One region of the Thalassotalea montiporae genome, then DNA from elsewhere that is predicted to be linked to it. Evidence: predicted binding sites of a transcription regulator. Region 1 holds the regulator's gene; each other region holds the start of a gene.

The links. Region 1 encodes sigma-54, which starts transcription at its own class of promoters, with help from an activator protein. Its sites were predicted from a motif close to GTTGGCACGNNNNTNGNNT; they were not measured.
Region 2: ACSLUR_RS16340 (FlgO family outer membrane protein) is a predicted target of sigma-54. The motif match lies at 1,392-1,410, and genes of this name have one in related genera.
Region 3: xdp1 (exosortase-dependent surface protein XDP1) is a predicted target of sigma-54. The motif match lies at 1,311-1,329, and genes of this name have one in related genera.

Annotation. Positions count from the first base shown of each region.
Region 1 is NZ_JBQRUO010000001.1:482,823-487,312, forward strand. Features, by position in the region: gene kdsC (3-deoxy-manno-octulosonate-8-phosphatase KdsC) at 1-133, shown strand, start outside; gene lptC (LPS export ABC transporter periplasmic protein LptC) at 130-696, shown strand; gene lptA (lipopolysaccharide transport periplasmic protein LptA) at 713-1,171, shown strand; gene lptB (LPS export ABC transporter ATP-binding protein) at 1,175-1,909, shown strand; gene ACSLUR_RS02005 (RNA polymerase factor sigma-54) at 1,971-3,479, shown strand; gene hpf (ribosome hibernation promoting factor) at 3,507-3,794, shown strand; gene ptsN (PTS IIA-like nitrogen regulatory protein PtsN) at 3,798-4,250, shown strand; gene rapZ (RNase adapter RapZ) at 4,264-4,490, shown strand, end outside.
Region 2 is NZ_JBQRUO010000006.1:239,406-243,895, reverse strand. Features, by position in the region: gene ACSLUR_RS16345 (LPP20 family lipoprotein) at 212-673, opposite strand; gene ACSLUR_RS16340 (FlgO family outer membrane protein) at 693-1,337, opposite strand; gene ACSLUR_RS16335 (flagella assembly protein FlgT) at 1,625-2,791, shown strand; tRNA gene ACSLUR_RS16330 (tRNA-Arg) at 2,877-2,953, shown strand; gene ACSLUR_RS16325 (hypothetical protein) at 3,326-3,586, shown strand; gene ACSLUR_RS16320 (hypothetical protein) at 3,681-3,815, opposite strand; gene ACSLUR_RS16315 (NAD(P)-dependent oxidoreductase) at 3,921-4,490, opposite strand, start outside.
Region 3 is NZ_JBQRUO010000001.1:1,232,527-1,237,016, reverse strand. Features, by position in the region: gene ACSLUR_RS05340 (amidohydrolase) at 1-1,056, shown strand, start outside; gene xdp1 (exosortase-dependent surface protein XDP1) at 1,392-2,195, shown strand; gene prsT (XrtA/PEP-CTERM system TPR-repeat protein PrsT) at 2,327-4,490, shown strand, end outside.

The DNA.
Region 1 (4,490 bases):
ACACCCAGCTGTCATTAACAAAGCAGATTATCGCACTTTTACGCTAGGTGGCTTTGGCGCTGTGCGCGAACTTTGTGATCTTATTATGCATAGCCAAGACACATTGGTAGACGCTAAAGGCGCGAGTGTATGAATCGACTTTATGGCCTAGCGCTAATCGCTTTCTTGTTTAGCCTTATGGCCTATGGCGTTGTGCAATGGCGTCAAGCACAGCAGCAAGACGCTGACATTGTTGAAGCAGAGCTTGTCCCTGACTTTATTGCTGAGGCGCTTAATAGTGATATTTACAGTGAGAGCGGCCAATTATCGCATCATGTTATTGCCGAGCGCATGGAACACTATGCTGAGTTGGCATTTACTCACTTTGAGCAGCCTAAATATACTGTATATCCAAAAAATGATTCGGCACCATGGCAACTCGAAGCACTTGAAGGCACGCTTTATAACAATAATCGCGTGGTATTAAAAAACCGTGTGACATTAATGGCGACAGAGCCAGACAGTTTGATTAAGGAAATTCACTGTAAATATTTAGAACTGGATTTGAATACCAATATTATTAGCTCTGATCAAACCATATTGATTCAGGGAAAAGACTTTACTATGTATGGTTCTGGGCTGATTATAGACTTAAACACTAAACAAATGACATTGACCGAGCATGTACAAACTATTTATAAAAAAGCTGCTAGCTAGCCTAGCGGTCGCGAGTGTGATCAGCACTCCGACACTTGCTGCAAAAATTGACCTTGAGCAAGAAATTCATATCTCGGCGGGGCGTCAAGCAGGTGACTTAAAGAACAAAATTGCCAGCTACTTAGATGATGTAGTGATTTCACAAGGTTCATTGAAAATTAAAGCTGACCTCGTGCAAGTTTTTAGTCAAAAAGATCAAGACGTGCAAACCTATGTTGCTAAAGGGCAACCAGCAACATTTGAACAACTGCTTGAAGATGGCAGTAAGATTCGTTTGCAAGCCAATGAAATTAAATATGAACCATTAACGTTCACTATCACCATCTCGGGCAATGCATTGTTGACGCAAGCTGGTAGTGAAGTTAGCGGTGAGAAAATCGTATACAACACGCTAACTGAACAATTGGAAGCAGAGGGTGGCAGTAACCAGTCGGTAACCACCATTTTAAAACCTAAAGCAAAAAGTGATAAATAGCCGATGACACAAGAAGTAACACTTACCGCGTCTGGCTTAGCAAAAGCTTATAAAGGTCGACAGGTTGTTAAAAATGTCAGCTTGTCGGTCAGTACTGGACAAATTGTGGGTTTACTTGGCCCTAATGGTGCGGGTAAAACCACGTCGTTTTATATGATTGTTGGCTTAGTGCCGAACGATAGCGGTGAAATCACTTTAGGGGCAGATGATTTAACTTTGTTGCCTATGCATGAGCGCGCGCGTCGCGGTATTGGCTATTTGCCGCAAGAAGCGTCTATTTTTCGCAAACTGACGGTTTATCAAAACATCATGGCGATCTTGCAAACACGCAAAGACTTAACGGAAGTTGAGCGTGAAGAAAAACTCGAATTGCTTATTGAAGAATTCAATATCGGCCATATAAGAGATAATACGGGCATGAGTTTATCGGGTGGTGAACGTCGTCGTGTTGAGATTGCCAGAGCGTTAGCAGCCGACCCATTGTTTATTTTGCTAGATGAACCTTTTGCCGGTGTTGACCCAATTTCAGTTGGCGATATTAAAAAGATTATTTTGCATTTAAAGCAACGTGGCATTGGCGTTTTGATCACTGACCACAATGTTCGCGAAACACTTGATGTGTGTGAGCATGCATATATCGTTAGTCACGGAGAATTAATCGCTGAAGGTGATTCAGAACAAATTTTGGCGAATCAGCAAGTAAGAGATGTATACCTAGGTGAGCAATTCACGCTATAGTTAAATCATTAGCGTTTTACTTGAATAAAAGAACACAACAAAAGGAAACCGTTAGACTTAAATGCGTCCATCATTGCAGTTAAAAATTGGTCAGCAACTTACGATGACGCCGCAACTTCAGCAGGCTATCAAGTTACTACAATTATCAACATTAGACCTTCAACAAGAGATTCAAGAAGCGCTGGAAAGCAATCCACTGCTTGAAGTGGATGAGTCGGCGAGTGCCTCATCGGAAAGTAGTGACAGCGAGTCTATTGACGATGCTTATTCTGCTACGGCAACGACTGAGCAGGTGACAACAGATGGTTCTGAAGATGCTATGCCTACCGCTGATGAAGTCAGCACTACCGAGGCGATGGAAAAAAATGACATTCCAGAAGAGTTGAGTATTGATACCACTTGGGATGAGTCATTTAGTGCAGGTGTAAGTAGCTCAGGCATTGGCACTGCAGGCAGTGATGACTACGTTTATCAAGGTGAAACCACCGATTCTATTCAAGACCACTTGCGCTGGCAAATGGAGCTAACACCCTTTAGTGAAACCGATGAAGCCATTGCTATGGCAATTATCGATGCCGTTGACGATGCTGGTTACCTAACTGTTTCTGCCGAAGATATTTTGGAAAGTCTAGGTCTTGAAGAAGTTGAACTTGATGAAGTTGAAGCGGTATTAAAGCGTATTAATATGTTCGATCCTATTGGGGTGGCAGCGCGCTCTATTCCTGAATGTTTATTGATTCAATTGAATCAGTTTGATAACGACACACCGTATTTAGCAGAAAGTAAGCTGATCATTAGCGAGCACATTGATTTATTGGGTAATCGTGACTATCGTCAAATAATGCGAAAAACCAAGCTCAAGGAAGACCAGCTGCGCGAGGCACTGCGCCTGATCCAATCATTAAACCCAAGACCTGGTGATGCGGTAGTGCAAGGTGATGATCAGTACGTTATCCCAGATGTTTCTGTGGAAAAGAAAAATGGTCGCTGGGTGGTTGAGCTTAATCCAAGTACAGCACCAAGATTATCAATTAATCAGCAATACGCAGCGATGACCAAAAGTATGAAGTCATCGGACGATAATCAGTTTATCCGTTCAAACCTGCAAGAAGCCAAATGGTTCATTAAAAGTTTAGAAAGCCGCAACGAAACGCTGCTGAAAGTGTCAAACTGTATTGTTCAGCGTCAGCAAGGCTTTTTTGAATACGGGCCAGAAGCGATGCGCCCGATGGTGTTAAACGACATCGCAGAAGCGGTTGATATGCATGAGTCAACCATATCGCGTGTAACCACGCAAAAGTTCATGCACACGCCTAGAGGTATTTTCGAATTAAAGTACTTCTTTTCTAGTCATGTTAGTACGGAAAATGGGGGGGAATGTTCATCTACTGCTATCAGAGCATTAATTAAAAAGCTTGTCTCAGCAGAAACTCCATCGAAACCATTAAGTGATAGCAAAATGGCGGAACTATTAGCAGAGCAAGGGATTAATGTTGCGCGACGGACAATAGCTAAGTACCGAGAGTCCTTATCTATTCCACCGTCAAATCAAAGAAAAAGTCTACTTTAAGTATTCAAGCAATGAGGAATAAAGCTTATGCAAATTAATTTATCAGGCCACCACGTAGAAGTGACAGATTCATTACGCGATTTCGTTAACACTAAGTTTGCAAAGCTGGAGCGACATTTCGATCACATCAACAATGTATACGTCGTTCTTACCGTAGAAAAATTAAACCAAAAAGCCGAGGCGACAGTTCACCTCAACGGCACAGAGGTTCACGCCTCAGCACAAAATCAAGACATGTACGCATCAATTGACTCGCTCATTGATAAACTTGACCGCCAAATCCTTAAATACAAAGGTAAAATTACTCAGCATTAAACTATGAAGCTGCAAGATATACTAACCGAGGACTGCACATCCTGTGCAGTCCCACTGTCAAGCAAAAAGAAAATCCTCGAGCAAATTTGCAGTATTGCAACTAGTCACATTCCTGAACACTCAACATTTGAATTGCTGCAAAGTTTGCTGGCTCGTGAAAAAATGGGCAGCACAGGCATTGGCAATGGTATTGCAATACCACACGGTCGCCTTACTGGCACGAATCAAGTTGTGGCAGTACTGATGACCACTGAACAGCCAGTGGCGTTTGATGCGATTGATAACCGCGCTGTTGATATCTTCGTGGCGTTATTTGTGCCTGAAGACTGTTGTAAAGATCACTTATCCACACTGCAAAGTATTGCTAAGCTGCTGAGCAACAAACAAATCAATAAAAAAATTCGTAAATGTACTAGTAATCATGAGCTTTACGAGTTGATTAACCAAGCGGAATAACGGTAAGCACACTATGAAACTTATTATCGTCAGTGGTCGTTCAGGCTCTGGCAAATCAGTTGCGCTCAGAGTTTTAGAAGATTTAGGATACTACTGCGTTGATAATATTCCAGTAAACTTGCTACCCGCGCTTACCCATACAGTAATTAACGAATACGAAAACGTTGGTGTATCGCTCGATGTACGTAATTTGCCTGCTGAGCCCAAAGACGTTCATGAGATTCTTGATTATCTGCCTGC
Region 2 (4,490 bases), on a different contig from region 1:
CCCGTGGAAGTGGATGCGCATTTTAGAGATTTTTAGCTGGGCGTCAACACCTTTTTGAAAGTTTTTTGATATTTTTATTTGTTCGGTTTAATTTCACGCAAAGCGCGCAATTATTGATTGATTTTGTGGTAAACCAGTAAAATTAGATGTAAAAAAGCCGTATTAACACAGATAAAGGTTAATACGGCTTTTTTATAATAAAGTGTCGATACTAGTAATAGATAACGTCTTTTATTTCTTGTTTTCTCGTAGATGCTATATATATCTCATAAACATCTTTAAAGTCGATACTTAACTCAGTTGCGTACGTATCACCCACAGGATAACTCTTTATCACTTTAGCCCCCCGAATAACACCATGAACTGACGCTTTGAGTTGATGATTTTCGATAAGTAAGTCACCCATAGTCATATTAGAGGCAACTTGTTGACCATATACCTGTTCAGCTAATTCCGCATAAGCGGCAAGTTTTGATGCTTTAATTGCCATTAGCATACGTTGTGTTTCATGCTCTGACTTTTGCAAACTGATTGGCGCATAGCCAACAGCGGTGACAACAGGAAAGACCTCTGGCTTCACTGGTTGCCACTGCACATGCTTATCATAAATAGATGTACAAGCAGAAACGGTAACAGCTACAACTAGCGCCAACGCAATATTGATAAGTTTCATTATCTCACCCTGCCACTATCTATTGCTGTATTCGAACAGCGCGGGCCTCTTCAGCCAAGTTCTCACTGGTGCGAATTATCATGCCATCTTTCAACCGCACATTTTCATCGCGATAAACTTCATCACCGATCACCCATTTTGGTATAAATGATTGAGCACTGGCGACAACGACACGAGATTGCATTCCGATCATTCGAGCATTAACTAATATACCCGTTTCTTGCTCCATCATGGTTCCGGTCACTACGTAGTCAATAATTTGTCGCTCTGGTAACTCTTTCCAGTCGCGACTAAAAACATAATCGCCATCTTTTGTTACTCGGATATGTCCTGTTGTTTTGTAATCAATCACTACCATGCCATGGCGTTGCAGCTCATGAACGAAGTTCTCTGATAGTTGATTACCCAGCCAGTTAGTCGACTCTAAGTCTTCCAAATTAACAAATGAAGTAACTGCGATTGGAGTTTTTGGTGAAACAAAGGAGCTATGCTCCAGCATTTGATACGCCAGCCCTCTCACCACATCATTAATGGCATGCTTGGGTAGATCAAAACTGTCTATCTCATCCATTTTCTGATGGCTGACACTGTAAAAATCTTGCTCACTATTCATTGAGCACGAGGCCAGTAAAGGAATACAGGCTGCTAATAGCCAATTTTTCATTGAGACACCTCAATTATTACTACAAGTTTAACGTTGACTTCTTGGCTTTGAATAATGCAGGAAACGCGCCAACAATAAATAATTATTGCTAGGATAGGTTGAACAGGCATAGTTCATGCTTACTCTTAGTTAATTGTAAGCTATTGGCTAACACAAGCGTCTGCTTTATGACGCTTACTAAGCCGATGGTGATACTTAGTTAGCTAGTTATTAATTTAGTGTTCACAAGATTAAACGCAACCTTAATGCCAAGACATTGTGGACACCAATCAATTGGATTGCTTGTTATGCGAATTTTAGCATTATTCACATCAATATTAATTTCATTTGTGAGCTCTGCTCAGTGGTATGAATCACAAGGCAGTGCATACATCTTAAATAATGATCGCGAGACTGCGCGAACAGAAGCAATGGAAAACGCATTAAAAAAAGCATTACTTGTTGCCGGAGCCTCAGTGAGCAGTGCACAGCGGGTTATCAACGGTTTGCTTACTCAAGACGAACTAAGTATTCGTGCTAGTGGCACAGTGAATTCAATTGAGTTAATCGACGAAAGCTACCAAGGAGACATGCTTAAAGTAACGATTCGCGCAGATATTTTTCCACAAGAGCAGCAATGCTTTGCCGCCGACTTCAAAAAGTCGATGCTAGTAACTAAAGCCCAACTGCTTCATCGTGAACAAGCAAATATTGGCAAAATTTATAATTTAGACAAGAAACTCGTTGCTCGCTTTGCTGACAAGCTTGGTGAGAAAAGTCGCTACATTGATATTAAACTAGCCAACAAGAGCAGCATCCCTTTTAGTCGCTATAACCGTAGCTTTGACCAAGAAAAAATAAAATACTTAGCAGTTGAATTAGGTCAACGCTTTGACACACAGTTTGTTCTCTTTACAGAAGTTACTGACGTTTCGTTTGATGGAGAGGTACTAAACCAATGGCAGTTCTGGCAAGAAGATAACTTCGATCGCCACTTTGATACCGCCTTCTACATATATAGTACTGATAATGGTGAACTATTATGGAATAGCCATTACCAGAATAAAGCTCCTTGGACTTTTGGTAAGCGAGAAACGATCGACCTAAACGGCCAATCGTTTTGGCAAAGCGCCTACGGCCGTATGCTAGACCGCACACTTGATGACGCCTTACTTGATATTGATGAAAGCCTAATGTGCCAGCAAACAAGGGCAAGAATTGTCAGAGTTGAAGGTAATGAAGTTATTGTTAATGTGGGCAAACGCCAAGGCGTTAAGTTAGGCGATAAATTTTCCTTACTGCATTTAAACAGTTTCACAAGCGATCAAGGAAAAATGTACACGGGGTATAATGTCAGTAGCCACATGGTGACTGTAAGCGAAGTATTTCAAGATAGCGCTGTCGCAAAAACCACTAATCAAAACTTGCTTGGCAATATTCAAATCAATGATCTCGCCGTGAAACAAGATCCCTAAAGCAAATACAGAATACCATCACTGCCCTATTGAGTTGTTTTAGTCATTGTAAACTATTGATAAACAGTTTAAATTCAACTGAGCTGTCTCTGTAGCTCAGTTGGATAGAGCATTCGCCTCCTAAGCGAAGGGTCGCAGGTTCGACTCCTGCCAGAGACGCCACTTCAAGTTTTTCTCTTGTTTATTGAGTTTTCCAAGTAAACCTAATTTTATTAACGCAATTGTACGCACTTCAATGGCGTAAATGCTTTGCTGATAAGCCCTTATATCTGGCTCTTAAAATATCAATAAAAGCCAGTTAAAACAGTATGATTAAAAACAAATAGAGTTAAAACTTTAATTTCACTTTGTTACAAGGTGAATACATTTAGAGTTATCTCTTAATTACATTAGTTTTTCTAATCCGACACAGGCAATTTTATTTGTTTGTTTTATCACCAAACGATCTGGATAATGCGCGTCGCAATTAAGCCACTAGAGCAACTTTTAGCGGCTACTTTTAATTAACATTTACCAACGGAGTAACACACACTAATGAACCCACTATTCTTTGACGCACTTAGCTGGATTGGGCTGGCCTTATGTATCGGTGCTTTTTTTATCAAAGATATATTAATGCTAAGACTGGCAACCTTGGTTGGGTGTGTGTTGATGGGCGTTTATTATACGCATATTGATGTAGCACAAGGCATGGTATCAAATGTAATTATTGTTGCTATTAATGCCTTTTACTTATTAAAACGCAGCGAGCGTGAGCCAAAAGTAGATGCCTCGCTTGAATGTTCAAGTACCTAGCCTCTAATTGAACATTTTCCATTAGACAAATTATTGACATAGATAAATTAAAAAGCCCCAAATAATGGGGCTTTTTAATATAACAATCGACCACTCATTCTGATTGTTCTATTACGACGTCCATATCATCGGCAACCGATGAGTTACTTAATACTGCCGACACTGCCAATACAAAAACAGCAGCAATAACAGTAGTAAGCTTAAATCCTTTGGAGGTTGGTTTATTCATACGCAAACCTACTTACTAAGTTGTTTATTATTGTTATTACTTAATAACCCTAAAAACTTATCTGAATATAATCGACATTTCAATCATTTATTTGCGCAGCTCAAATTAATAGCCTTTATTAACATCGACTTGATTAATAAGCGCTTTATTTTGAACAAAACGTTGATAATTTTCAGCTATTTGCTCAACCACCTGTTGTTGATCCGTAATCGCTGAAACATGGGGGGTTACCGTTAACTGCGGTAAATTCCAGAATGGATGATGACTAGGTAATGGCTCTTGTCTAAATACATCAAGCGCTGCACCTGCAATCACGTTACCCTCTAGCGCTTTAACAAGGGCTTGTTCATCTACTGCATTACCTCTACCAACATTGATTAAATACCCATCTTTAGGCATTGCACACAAAACGCGCTCATCAATGAGATCATTGGTTTGATTAGTCGCTGGTAATATCGACACGACAAAGTGCGCCTGTTGCACACTGTCGACAAGTTGATTTTCTCCTACAAAGCTTTGCGCAATATAGTCAGCAGATTTAAGTGTCTGACTCCAAGTACTGACCTGGTAGCCGTTTAGGTGGAGTTTACGTGCAACCACTAAGCCTATTTCACCAGCCCCTAGAATGGTAACTTTGTTACCTTGTTTACGACGCTTGAATATCCAGTCTTGTGC
Region 3 (4,490 bases), 750 kb from region 1:
ACAGGTATATTCATTGATTACGCGATGAATTTGATCACAGAAAAAATTCCGCCCCTGTCTAAAGCAGAGCAAAAGCGTGTTCTAGTCAAAGCCATGAAGGCACTAGCAAAAGTTGGCTTGACCAGTGTTCATGATGCAGGCGTGACCGCAGAGCACATTGAGCTTTATCAAGAGTTAGCAAACAATAAACAAATGCCCATTCGCGTAAATGCCATGCTCTACCTACCAAGCCCTGGCTGGCAACAAAAGCTGGGTGACGGCCAATACGCCTCAGACGATCATTTCTTTCAATTTAATAGCGTAAAAATACAATCTGATGGTGCATTGGGGAGTCGCGGTGCAGCATTGCATGAAGACTACTCTGATCAACCGGGAACTAAAGGGATATTACTGCATAAAGATACAGATTTAGCACACTATATTCGCACAGCTATGGCTAAAGGCTATCAGGTAAATACTCATGCGATCGGCGATCATGCCAATACCTTAACCTTTGATCACTATGCCAAACTGATTGAGCAATCCGGCAGCCAGAAAATGCGTCATCGCATTGAACATGCACAAGTACTTCGACTCGATGATATTCCAAAATTTGCGAAGCTAAATGTTATTGCGTCTATTCAAGCCACTCATGCGACCAGCGATAAAAATATGGCGCAAGACAGAATAGGCAAAGAACGACTCAAAGGTGCCTATGCTTGGCGCAGCTTACTTAACGCTGGTGCTCGTATTGCCAATGGCTCAGATTTCCCCGTAGAGCCAACCAATCCATTTTATGGCCTTCACGCATCAATTACTCGTCAAGACAGAAACAACCAACCGTTAGGAGGCTGGATTTCGGAAGAGGCTCTAACCACGGTAGAAACCCTAAAAAGTTTCACGATTGACGCCGCTTATGCTGGCCATCAAGAAGTTATGCTAGGTAGCTTGGAAGCTGGTAAACAAGCTGACTTTATTCTCATCAAAGAAGATTTGTTTGCTCAGGAACCTAGTACGATTTGGCAAAACAAAGTGCTTGCAACTTGGGTGGCTGGGAAACCAGTTTTCACGAAATAGGCTTGTATCAGGTGTTTCTGGATTAAGTATTTTTCAATAATAAAATTGATCGTCCAAATAATTGAAAATGCATATAACAAACAATTTATGAAAAATCGTAAGTTCTCTCTATTAAAACAATGTCACAACAATGTTAATATTACGTCATTAGTTGCCAAAGCAATTGTCATACTATGTGTCAAAGTGCTTTACAATTAATGCTGTGGCTAGCTAACAAGCAAACATAGACTTATGTAAAATATAGATTTTTTATAATTTGCATATTAATTGCATTAAACAAAAAATTAACGGCGCTAATTAAAACTAAATAAAGTTTTCTGAATACGGAGTTCAGTATGTTTCTAAAGCCAAGTAAATGGATACTTTCAGGACTAGTTGTCGTAGCTAGTTCGTTCGCTAATGCGAGCACATTAACATTGAACGTTGAGAACGCAACACAAAATGGTTCGGGTTTTGGCAATAGCTTTACCAAGAATTTTAGTGCTAATGGTGAAACTCAAACACTAACAATTACTGCATGGGCTGATACAAAAAGTGCTGATGGCTCTTCCACTGATTTACTGATAGAGGCTGCAGAAATTGGTGACTATCCAGGAGGCTTAGGTATTTCTAATGACACTTCTGGGGATGGCCACACCGCCGATAACTATCAATCCAATCCAAACGAGCGTGATTACGATTTCTTCTTGCTTGATTTTGGTGATTTGAGCGTTACGTTGAATTCAATTACTTCAGGCTACTTGCAGTATGGTGCAAGTTCAACTCAGGTATCTGTGGCGGCAGTTACAACAGGAGATTTAGCCGATAAAACGTGGAGTCAGGTAGACAATAACTTTTCGTTAAGTTCAGGCTACGGTCAATTTATGGGAAATAGTGGCAGCTATTATGTTAACTCATTCACTTCTGAAGCTGGTGAAGATTTGAGCTCTGCCAGCTCAACAAGGTGGATCGTAGGTGCATTTAATCATCATTTTGGTGGTGATGCTAGCTTAGAAAGTAATGATGGTTTCAAATTAGCTAGCCTTGGTTTTACTACAACCAAACCAAACAAACCAGGCACCTCTATTCCTGAGCCAGCACCACTTGCTTTGATGATAGTTGCGCTAGTTGCTTTAGCCAGAAGAAAAATTAATAAATAAATGCAGATATAACTCAGTGTAACTCGTTGGGTTGATGCTTTGACAAAAGATGGCTAACGCCATCTTTTTTTATTTTAAGTTAGAATCACACATACTAATATTAAGTTAGCTGTTTATTGTTAGGTTATCCCATGCTCCGAAGTTTTGCTCTATTACCTTTGCTTGCTAGTTTTTCAATACTTGCATCAAACGATCTTGAAAAAGCAATTAGCGCGTATCAAGTCGATGATATTGAAGCGGCATACATCCACTTAAAAAACACGCTAAATAATAATGGTGAAAATTTGCCAGCCAAAGTACTTATGGGCAGAGTACTCTTGCGCAAGGGGTTATATTTAGAAGGTATTCAAGAATTTAATGACGCACTTGCTGCGGGTGCTGACGCGAACCAGTTTATCTTTGAGCAAGTAAGAGCAATGTTACTGTTAGGTAAAAACCAAGAGCTAATTGATTTATTAGGTAGCCTTACATTAAACAAAAAAAATCAAGTCGCTACTTTGCAAGTTAAAAGTAATGCATTCATTGCGTTAGAAAAATATGAGCAAGCATTAGGAGCACTAAAGCAGGCTGAAAAGCTAAGCCCCAAAGATATAGGCGTAATTAGTTCTCTTGCTAATTTTTTCATTGCCGAGCGCTCATTTGAGCAAGCTTGGCAGTATATCACGCTACTAACAACGCTTGTTCCTGAGAATAATAAAACATGGAAGCTTAGAGCTGATTATTTTACAGCTAAAGGTAATACACGCGAGGCGTTAGAAAATTTAGAAAGAGCACATCAGTTGGCTCCTGACGACCCTATCGTAATGCGCGCATTAGCGCACAAATACACCGATGAAAAGCAACACGAAAAAGCATTAAAGTTAGTTGAAACCATTATCGAGCTTACACCGAATGACCCCTATGCCCGCTTATTGAAAAGCCAGCTGTTAACGCGTACTAATCAACTCGATGAAGCACAACAAGTACTTGAAGATATCAGCGCAAAGCTGTCTTTACTAACAGAAGCACAAAAAAGCAGTAATGCATCTTTAGCTTATATTTCAGGGGCTGCGGCTCTTATGCAAGGTAACTTGGAGCTCGCACAAAATGAGCTCGCTTTCTACACTAGTTACCAACCTAATGACGTTGCTGGGCTTAATATGCTAAGTGCGATATATCTGCAGCTAGGTAAAGTCGACAAGGCTCAAGAGCTATTAGAGCGCAATGAAAAAGTTGTACTAAAAGATTTAGGCTTATCATTAAAGCTGTTTAAAGTGTACTTAAGTACCAATAAAATATACAAAGCTAAAAGTGTCCTTGAAAGCTTGTCGAGTACATTCAAAGACAACAGCCAAATTCTTATCGCCCAAGCTAATTACCTTGCTAAAAGTAAGCGCTACGAAGAAGCGATGACATTGCTTAATAGCCGACAGCCAAATGCACCGAGTGCAAGTTACACCCTTACAAAGGGGCTTATTTCGTTGGAAATGGGTAACTTTAAACAAGCACTCGAAGTAGCAGATAGTTTGCTTGCAATAAGCTCAGAAAACATCGACTTTATTAATTTTAAAGCTGTCACCTTACTAAAAGCCGGTAGACCAGACCAAGCAGTATCGCTGTTTACACAAGTGCTTGATAGCACGCCTGAGCATTATGCGACTAAGTTTAATCTCGCAAGCGCTTTAGCAGCAACAAATGAACACAGTGAAGCTTTGAGGATAGTTAATTCATTGACTGAACAAGGTCACGGAGGCTCAGCATTACTCCTGTTAAAAGCCAAATTAGCCCGTGACACCAATCAACCGCAACTTGCAATTACAACAGCACTTAAATTGCTGACAACCTCGCCAAATAACGTTGATACGATTGCGTTTTTAGTCGAGGTTTATTATCGTACAGGTCAATTTAAAGAAGCTTTAACACACGTAGAGCGCTTAAATGATTTAGTTTTCCTTGAACCTAATCATTTGGCATCTAAAGCGAAAATACTTATTCAATTACAAGATTATCAAGCAGCCCAACAAACATTGAAAGTACTACTTGGGCTCGCTCAGTCAGCAAATGACTTCTATCAGCTGAGCTTATTACAAAGCCAAGCACAAGATTTGGAAGCCGCTTATCATAGCATCGAGCAAGCGATAGAGAAATCGCCAGTTGAGCCTGTTTTGCACTTAACACAAGCGAAACTAGCAATTGAAATGAAACCAGTTGTTGAAAGTCAGCGCTTATTAGACAAGCTATCACAGAACTATCCAGAAGATGCCAATGTATATCTGTTGCAAGGCGACTTGCTATTTAAGCAAGGAAAGCAAAAAC